DNA from 4 places in the Streptomyces glaucosporus genome. Region 2 is predicted to be linked to each of the others. Evidence: riboswitches for the same ligand, from Rfam matches in the RefSeq annotation. Region 2 holds a riboswitch; each other region holds the start of a gene.
The links. Region 2 has a riboswitch for cyclic di-AMP ahead of ABD358_RS19755 (M23 family metallopeptidase). Riboswitches for the same ligand answer to the same signal wherever they lie in the genome.

Region 1 (2,192 bases), on a different contig from region 2:
CCCCAGCCCGCGGAGACCACGGTGCCGTTGGTGACGGCCTTCACCGGGGTGCCGGTGCCGGCGGCGAAGTCCTCGCCGGTGTGGCCGTTGGACCAGCGGGCGCCCGCGGCCTTGTAGGAGCCGGACGGGGCGGCGTTCACCGGGGCGGTGTAGCCGGCGGAGGCGTTGGCGGAGGCGCCGCCGCTGCGGTCGGCGCGCTCGGCCGACTGCCGCGCGGGCTCGGGGTTGGTCTCGGCCTTCTCGACCTTCTGCTCGGCCTTCGCCTCCGGCTTGGCCTCCGGCTTGGCGGCGGCCTTCTGCTGGACGGCAGTGCCGCCCAGGGAGAGCTCCTGGCCCGGGTGGATCACGTTGGGGTCGGCGCCGATGACCTGGCGGTTGTCCTCGTAGACCTCCTGCCAGCCGCCCGCGATGCCGTGGGCGTCGGCGATCTTGAACAGGGTGTCGCCGCCGACGACCCGGTACGAGGTGGCTTCCTCGGCCCGCTCGGCGCGGTCGGCCCGCTCCGGCCGGGCCTGCTCGGCCTCGGTCTCGTTCCCGGCCTCGGGCGCGGACTCGGGCTCGGGAGCCTGCTGCTCCTGGGCGGCCGGGGCCTGCTGCTCGTCCGCCTCGCCCTGTCCGTCGGGGGAGACGGCGGGGGCGGGGCCGCCCTTGGTCAGACCGGCCTTGACCGAGCACACCGGCCAGGCGCCCGGGCCCTGGCCGTCCAGGACCTTCTCGGCGACGGCTATCTGCTGGTCCTTGGTGGCCAGGTCGGCGCGGGGGGCGTACTGGGTGCCGCCGAAGGCCTCCCAGGTGCTCTGCGTGAACTGCAGGCCGCCGTAGAAGCCGTTGCCGGTGTTGATGCTCCAGTTGCCGGTGCTCTCGCACTGGGCGACTCGGTCCCAGGTGTCGACGGAGGCGGCGTTGGCGTTGCCGGCGGCCATCAGGGGCAGGGCCACACCGGCGCCGCCCACGGAGATGGCCAGGGACAGGCGGGCGAGGCGGCTGTTACGGGCACGACGATGACGTCCGCGTGCGGACATACGGGGCTCCTCTCCTACGCCTGCGAGGTGAGCTGTCGGGTTCGGGCTGGAGTTGCCCGGCCGTGTGGGCCACGACCTCCGGGTCGTGACACGGCTTCACCCCAAGCCGTCCCGTGCGGACACGGTCCGGCGCTTACCTTGGGTCCCCCGCTCCTGCCGATGACGGGTGTGGATGGTCCAGCCCGCTGCCGTCGGCAGGACTCGGCGTACCGACAGCGGGCCCGCCGCACATTCGTACGGCGCGGCCAGAACCGTAAACAGAACGTTTCCGCCATAACAAGCCGATGGGTCACAGGAAGCCCGTTTCGCAGCTATTGCCTGCGTCTCATTCGCGACCGTGCGTGACGGATCCGTCCACGCGGAGTGAGATCAGACGGCCCTGACAGCTCGTCATATCCCTTTTGTGACCAGGGGGTATGACAGAGCGGGACCTCCGGCCGCACGGAGTGCGACGGGCTCGGAGATCCCGCTCGTGAGTTGCGTCACCGACAGGGGTTCGGCGTCATCCGTCCAACTGCCCGATGGTGGCGATCGACGGGCCGCGCCGGGCCTGTTCGTCCCGGGCCACGGCCTCCGCGTCGCGGAGGACCCGCACCGCGTTCTCCCAGGTGAGCTTGGCCAGATCGGCCTCGGACCAGCGACGGTCCAGCAACTCGGCCACCAGGTTCGGATATCCGGACACATCACCCAGATCGGACGGAGTGAAGGCCGTGCCGTCGAAGTCGCCGCCGATGCCGACGTGGTCGATGCCCGCGACCTCGCGCATGTGGTCCAGGTGGTCGGCGACCGTCGCCGCCGTCGCCACCGGGCGCGGGTTGGCCTCCTCGAAGGCCCGCTGGACCTCCCGGCCCCGCTCCGTGCCGTCCAGGGGGTGGAGACCGTGGGCGCGCATGTTCTCGTCGGCGGCCTCGGTCCAGGCCACGGCGGCGGGAAGGACGAACTTCGGCACGAATGTGGCCATCGCCACACCGCCGTTGGCCGCCAGGCCCTCCAGCACGTCGTCGGGGACGTTCCGCGGGTGGTCGCACACCGCGCGGGCGGAGGAGTGCGAGAAGACCACCGGCGCCGTGGAGACCCGCAGGGCGTCCCGCATGGTGGCCGGCGCCACATGGGAGAGGTCCACCAGCATCCCCAGCCGGTTCATCTCCCGCACGACCTCTTCGCCGAACC
Region 2 (2,192 bases):
TCGCCGACCGCCGGCTGGTGGTGCGGCTCACCGTGGGGCGCGCGTACGGGCAGCCGCGGCGCTGAGCCGCACGGCGCGGCCGGACCCCGGCGGCGGGCGGGAGGGCCGGCGGTGTACGGAAAGGCCGGCGGCCCTGGTGTCGGGGGGTGGTCACCAGGGCCGCCGGGGCACGGGGGTGTGCGGGCACTGCCCGGCCCGCATCCCGGAGGCGGCGGGCGGGGAGTGGGTCAGATGTTCTGGCCCTTGCTGCGCAGCCAGGTCAGCGGGTCGATCGGGTCGCCGCCGCCCGGGCGGACCTCCATGTGGAGGTGCGGGCCGGAGGAGTTGCCGGTGGAGCCGACGCGGCCGATCACGTCGCCGGTCGTCACCTTGCCGCTCGTCCTGGTCATGGACGACAGGTGGCAGTACCAGACCTCGGTGCCGTCGTCGAGCTTGAGGACGATGCGGTAGCCGTAGGAGCCTGCCCAGCCGGCCTCGACGATCTCGCCGCTGTGCACGGCCTTGACGGGGGTGCCGGAGGGGGCCGCGAAGTCCAGGCCGGTGTGGGTGCTGGACCACATCGAGCCGGACTGGCCGAAGGTGGAGGTCAGCTGGTACGAGGAGAGGGGGAGGGTGTAGCTGGCGGCGAGCTTGGCGAGGCGCTCGGCCTCGGCCCTCCGCTTGGCCGCCTCGGCCGCCTTGCGCTTGCGTTCGGCCTCCTCGTCGGCGGCCTTGTCCGCGGCTTCCTCGGCGGCCTCGTCCGCGGCCTGGGCGGCGGCGTCCTCGAGGGCAGCCTGGACGGCGTCCGTCTGCTGCTGGTCGGCCTGCTGGAGGATGCGCGCCCGCAGGGCCTCGCCGGCGTCCGCGGTCAGGGGGTCGGCGGCGACGTCCTCGGTCCCGGCGCCGAAGGCGGCCTGGGCGATCAGGGCCTCGGTCTCGCCGGCCTCTCCGCCGTCGGAGGATTCCGAGTCGCCCACCAGTCCGCCGATGCCGGGGATGTTCTCGGCGACGGCGCCCAGGTCGGGCATGGAGATCGCGGCCGGGGACTTCTCCTTGGCCGTGGCGATGCCGCCCGCGCCGACCGCGGCGATCATGCCGACGCCGAGGACGGCCCCGCTGCGCGCCATGCCGCCGCTGCGCTGCTTGACCACGCGGTGCCGGCCGCGGACCGGGCGTATGGAGTCCTCGGTGGGGTTCCACGCCGGGCGGTCCCCGTCCCCCTCCGGGCCGAACGGGACGAAACCGGCGGTGTGCGGGTCGTGCGAGACCCGGGGGGCCTCGGGGGCCTGGCTGCTGGACGCCACGGGGGCGCTCTCCTTTCCTTCCTTCTCGCCTACCGGGTTAGCTGACGGGTTCGGAGCAGGAAGGTCTCCTACGGGTCGTACACGCGGTACGGCCCGATTCACCCCAATTGGTGGTTCCCCGGTTCCCTGGGCCCGGCCTCCCGGTGCGGTGAGGCCGCGCGTTCAGGATTCGGCGACGGCGCACGGTGCCGCCTCTTACGGCGGCAGTGACGACCGCGCTGCGTTATCGAACGTTAATAGAGGGGCGCTCGGGATTCCAAGTCTCCCCTTTAAAGCGGAAGTAATTTCAGGGAGGACTTAACGGGTCAATAACTGCTCAATCCGGGCGAGTTGCCGCCGGAATTCCGCCGGAGACACGCGTCACACTTTCTGACGTTGTCTCAGATGTTATGCGGAGAGCTGCACGCCGCTCACGCACGGTCACCGCGCGGCGGGCGGGGTGGCGGGCTCGCGCATGACCGCCAGCATCGCCATGTCGTCGTCCGTGCCGCCCCCCGTGTACGCGCCGACGTCCTCGACGAGCGCGTCCAGGAGGGCGCCCGGACCGGTGAATCGCCGGCCGCGCAGCCGCGCCACCGGGTCGTAGAAGGCGCCCGCGGCGTTCCGCGCCTCGGTCAGCCCGTCCGTGTAGAGCAGCAGCAGGCTGCCGGGCGGGAAGGGCACCGGCTCCGCGTGGCCGCCCCCGACCGCCAGGTCCCCCAGTCCCAGCGGCAGGGCGTAGGAGTCCGGCTCCAGCAGCCGCGGGGACGCCCCGTCCGCGGGGAGCAGCAGGGGCGGCGGGTGGCCCCGGTTGACGATCCGCAGGGTGCCCGGCGCCCCGGCCGGGACCTCCGCCAGGACGGCCGTGACGAACCCCTCCAGCCGGCCGGCCCCGCCCCGCTGCCCCCTCTCCCGGACCAGGGAGTGCTC
Region 3 (2,192 bases), on a different contig from region 2:
TCATCCTCCTCCTGGGCCTCTGGATGCTGCTGTCGCCCCTCGTCATCGCCTACGGGGGCGACGACACCGCCCCCGCCGCCGCCCACGTGAACGAGATCGTCACGGGCATCGTGCTGATCGCCCTGGCGCTGGTGAGCATGCTGCTGTACCTCCGCAGCCGCCGTACGGGGGCGGAGAAGACGGAGGGCGGCTGACGCCTCCGCCGGGGTGTGTCCCGTCCTGCCGCCGTACGGACGGGACACACCCCGGCGGTTTCCGTGAAATGCGCCTTGTGCGCCTTTTCTCCGAATAAAATCGCCAAGTCCTCTATGGGGCAATGTAAAGACGGCGCGGCGGGCGGTGTGCCGGGAATCACACTCCCCGGTCCTTCGTTTGCCCGCGCCGAGAGATCGTCATGCGCTTTTTCTTCGATTTCCCATGTCGCAGGGGTATTCGACTTCTTTCCGGAGTTTCAGCGCAATCACGCTCGGAAGGAGATCCGGTGCATTCCGTGGCCGGGGGCCGCGGTCCGGCGCCGGGGCGCCCGCCGCCCGTCCCGGCGCGCCTTGTCTGCGCTGACCGGCTGTGTTTATGTGTCCTGGCCTCCGTCCGAGTCGGAGGCTCCACCGCCGGGGACGCCGAGTCCTGCCGCCCGGCCGGTGGAAAGGCAGCAGCCGAACGCGGCAGGAGCGGGGAAACCACACATTGCCGTGCCGTGCTTCCAGCCGGCCCGGCTAGGGGTGAAGCCGATTTCGATGTGCTCCGGCACGGCGGAAATCGGCCGGGCTCTCCGGCCCGAATCCGACAGCTAACCTCGCAGGCGCAGGAGAGGACACCCCCATGTCTCGAGGCCGCCACCGACGTCCGCGGACCCCTTTGATGTCCCGTCAGTTCTCCCGTCTCTCCCTCGTGCTCACGGCCGGCGGCGCGGGTGTCGCCGCGCCGCTGATCGCCGCGGGCAGCGCGAACGCGGCTCCCGCCGCCGTGCAGGACACCGCCCCCGCCGAGCAGAAGCGGACCGCCCCCCGGGCGGAGACCGCGCCGCGGTCCGCCTCCGCTTCCCCGTCGGCCTCCAGGGCCGCCGACTCCTACACCGTCGCCGACGGCGACACGCTGCACGGGATCGCCGTCGGACACGGCGTCGAAGGCGGCTGGAGAGCCGTCTACGACGCCAACCGGAAGACCGTCGGGGACGACCCGAACCTGATCTTCCCCGGCCAGAAGCTCACCCTCGCCGCCGAGCGGACCGCCGGGCAGGGCGGCGGACAGGCCGAGGGGACGGCCACCCCCGCCGCCGCGCGGACCCAGGCCGCGCAGACCCCGGCGAAGAGCACGTCCTACCCCGACAACCTGGACGGCTGGATCCGCGAGGCCCTGGACGTCATGAGGGCCAACGGCATCCCCGGCACCTACGAGGGCATCCACCGCAACATCATGCGCGAGTCGGGCGGCAACCCGAACGCGATCAACAACTGGGACGTCAACGCCCAGCGCGGCACCCCCTCCATCGGCCTCCTCCAGGTCATCAAGCCGACCTTCGACGCCTACCACGTCGCGGGCACCGCCCACAGCCAGTACGACCCGGTGGCCAACATCGTGGCCGCCTGCAACTACGCGGCCGACCGCTACGGATCGATCGACAACGTCAACGGCCCCTACTGACCCGACGGGCAGCCGAGAACGGGAGGACCGCGGGGCGTGGATGGCCCGCGGTCCTCCGCCGCGTCCGCCCCGTGCCGGACGCCGGCCGGGCGAGCCGGCCCGTCCGCACCGCGCACGAGGGGCGGGGTCCTGTCGATGAAGGGCCGATCGCGGGATATCTTGATGTCGAGCAATGTTGCAGACGTGGAGCGGAGCACCCGGTGACTGACTCGACCATCATCTACACATACACCGACGAGGCCCCGGCGCTGGCGACGTATTCGTTCCTGCCCGTGGTCCAGGCGTACGCCGCGAAGGCCGGTGTCCCTGTGGAGAGCCGTGACATCTCCCTGGCCGGGCGGATCATCGCCGTCTTCCCCGAGTACCTCAAGGAGGAGCAGCGGATCGGCGACGCGCTCGCCGAGCTCGGCGAGCTGGCCAAGAAGCCCGAGGCCAACATCATCAAGCTGCCGAACATCTCGGCCTCCATCCCGCAGCTCAAGGCCGCCATCGCCGAGCTGCAGGAGAAGGGCTACGCGCTGCCGGACTACCCGGACGACCCCAAGACCGAC
Region 4 (2,192 bases), on a different contig from region 2:
GGCGGTGCCCAGCGGCTCCAGCAGGGCCCGGACGTCGAGCAGGTCGGCCGCCTCCTGCTCGGTGGGTTCGGCGACGCAGGCGCCCGCGTGCCGGCGGGTGGTCACGAAGCCCTCCGACTCCAGGGTGCGCAGCGCCTCGCGCACCGGGATCCGCGAGACGCCGTAGCGCCTGCCGAGCAGTTCCTCGGTGAGCCGGGCGCCGGGCGGGAAGAAGCCGGAGACGATGTCGTCGCGGACCGCAGTGCACACCATGTGCGCCGAAATGCGCATGGGCCGACCTCCGCCGTCGTCTCCGCGTTTCCGATGGCTCCGCAGACTCGAACTGTATTCCACCGCCACGGAAATTCCGATGCCCACCGGAGAACAGGCGGAAAACATGCCTCCCGGCGCGGGCCCGCCGGACGCGGAGGCGCCCCCGGCCGTATGGCCGGGGGCGCTCGATCTCCGCGGTCGCGTCCGTGTCGCTCCGGGGTCCCGTCCGGGGATCAGCGGACGTCGACGCCCTTGGCCGCCAGGTAGGCGACCGGGTCGATGTCGGAGCCGTAGTAGGCGCCGGTACGGGCCTCGAAGTGGAGGTGCGGACCGGTGCTGTTGCCGGTGGAGCCGACCGCGCCGATCTGCCGGCCGCCCTCGACCCGCTGGCCGGGGCTCACGCTCGTGGCGGACAGGTGGCCGTACTGGGTGTAGCGGCCGTCGTCGTGGCGGATGACGACCTGGTTGCCGTACGCGCCGCCCCAGCCGACCGTCACCACGGTGCCCGGGCCCACGGCCCGCACGGGGGTGCCGGAGGCGGCGGCGAAGTCGACGCCGCTGTGCGTGCCGGAGGACCAGGAGGCGCCGGCCTGCTTGTACAGGGTGGTGGTGTTCACGCCCGCGACCGGGTCGACGTAACCGCTCGCGGCACGGCGCTCGGCGGCCCGCTCGGCGCGGCGCTCCTCGGTCGCGGCGCGCTCCCGGGCGGCCTCCTCGGCCGCGGCGGCCTTGCGCGCGGCCTCGCGCTCCTTGGCGACCTTCTCGGCCTTGGCGGCCTTGGCGGCGGCGATCTCCTCGGCCTTCTCGCGCGAGACGTCGGCCGCGCGCTGCTGCGCCTCGGCCTGGGCCCGGACGTCGTCGGCGATCGTGTCGCCGACGGCCATCGCCTGCGCGAAGCCCAGGGCGTAGGTCTTGTGGGTGTCGCCCGAGTCGGCGACGGCGGGGGTGGCGATGGTGCCCACCACGCCGGTGGCGGCGAGGGTGGCGGCTCCCAGCAGGCCGGCGCCCGTGCGGACGGCGCGGCCGGAGAGCTGGTGCTTCTCGGAGAGCTTCCCGGTGAAGGCGGTGACCTTCTCGGTGACCTTCTCGGTGGCACGGGTGAACGCCATGTGCGGCGTGCTCCTTTCCTTCCGTGTCGCCTACCGGGTTAGCTGACGGGTTCGGAGCAGGAAGGTCTCCTACGAGCACTCGGCTCGATTCACCCCGGTGGGATACCCCTCGCGCGCTGGAGGCGGAGGGTGGGTCCCCGGCTCCCCCAGACGGGGGACTCGGCGATGCGCAGGCCGGCGGCCACGGACGTGGGCGCTTCTGACGGCCAACGGATTCGAAGCTAAACGGCCACGCTTGAGCAAGCAAACAAATCGGGCATTTTGTATCTCATGCCACATCCCGCTTCCACCGGAAGCGCCAATCCGCCCATGACAAAGGCCCTTGATATGACAAGCACACCAAGGGCCCCGGTCCTGAGGGGACTTGCCGGCCGCCCGAACGTGACGGCCGCCACTTCCCCGATGTGGCGGCCGTCACCTCCGGTGTGCCGCGGCCCTCTTGAACCCGTGACGGCCGTCACCCCGGGCGCGCCGCGACCCCTTCCGGGCCGTGACGGCCGTCACCACCGGATCGTCCGGCTCCCCCTCAGTCGGTGACGACCGTCACCTCTCCGATCCCCAGGTCCCGCACCGGGCCGGCGATCTGTGACGCGTCCCCCACCAGGACCGTCACCAGGCGGTCGGCCGGGAAGGCGGCGACGACCGCCGCCGTCGCCTCCACGGTGCCGGTCTCGGCGAGGCGGGCGTAGAGCTGCGCCTGGTAGTCGTCGGGCAGGTGCTGCTCCACCTGATCGGCGAGGGTGTCGGCCACGGCCGCCGCCGTCTCGTACCGCAGCGGGGCGACACCCACCAGGTTCTGCACGGCCGCGTCCCGCTCCGCGTCGGTGAGGC

Region 1: another riboswitch for cyclic di-AMP. It lies ahead of ABD358_RS25130 (transglycosylase family protein); the one in region 2 lies ahead of ABD358_RS19755 (M23 family metallopeptidase).
Region 3: another riboswitch for cyclic di-AMP. It lies ahead of ABD358_RS15950 (LysM peptidoglycan-binding domain-containing protein); the one in region 2 lies ahead of ABD358_RS19755 (M23 family metallopeptidase).
Region 4: another riboswitch for cyclic di-AMP. It lies ahead of ABD358_RS13465 (M23 family metallopeptidase); the one in region 2 lies ahead of ABD358_RS19755 (M23 family metallopeptidase).

What each region holds. Positions count from the first base shown of each region.
Region 1 is NZ_BAAATJ010000032.1:29,604-31,795, reverse strand. Features, by position in the region: gene ABD358_RS25130 (transglycosylase family protein) at 1-1,022, opposite strand, end outside; cyclic di-AMP (ydaO/yuaA leader) riboswitch at 1,027-1,201, opposite strand; gene ABD358_RS25125 (dipeptidase) at 1,525-2,192, opposite strand, start outside.
Region 2 is NZ_BAAATJ010000019.1:96,577-98,768, reverse strand. Features, by position in the region: gene ABD358_RS19760 (PPOX class F420-dependent oxidoreductase) at 1-65, shown strand, start outside; gene ABD358_RS19755 (M23 family metallopeptidase) at 228-1,283, opposite strand; cyclic di-AMP (ydaO/yuaA leader) riboswitch at 1,296-1,466, opposite strand; gene ABD358_RS19750 (PP2C family protein-serine/threonine phosphatase) at 1,704-2,192, opposite strand, start outside.
Region 3 is NZ_BAAATJ010000014.1:16,260-18,451, reverse strand. Features, by position in the region: gene ABD358_RS15955 (SPW repeat domain-containing protein) at 1-194, shown strand, start outside; cyclic di-AMP (ydaO/yuaA leader) riboswitch at 642-815, shown strand; gene ABD358_RS15950 (LysM peptidoglycan-binding domain-containing protein) at 859-1,641, shown strand; gene ABD358_RS15945 (NADP-dependent isocitrate dehydrogenase) at 1,842-2,192, shown strand, end outside.
Region 4 is NZ_BAAATJ010000010.1:141,390-143,581, reverse strand. Features, by position in the region: gene ABD358_RS13470 (GntR family transcriptional regulator) at 1-270, opposite strand, end outside; gene ABD358_RS13465 (M23 family metallopeptidase) at 486-1,361, opposite strand; cyclic di-AMP (ydaO/yuaA leader) riboswitch at 1,374-1,536, opposite strand; gene ABD358_RS13460 (M16 family metallopeptidase) at 1,888-2,192, opposite strand, start outside.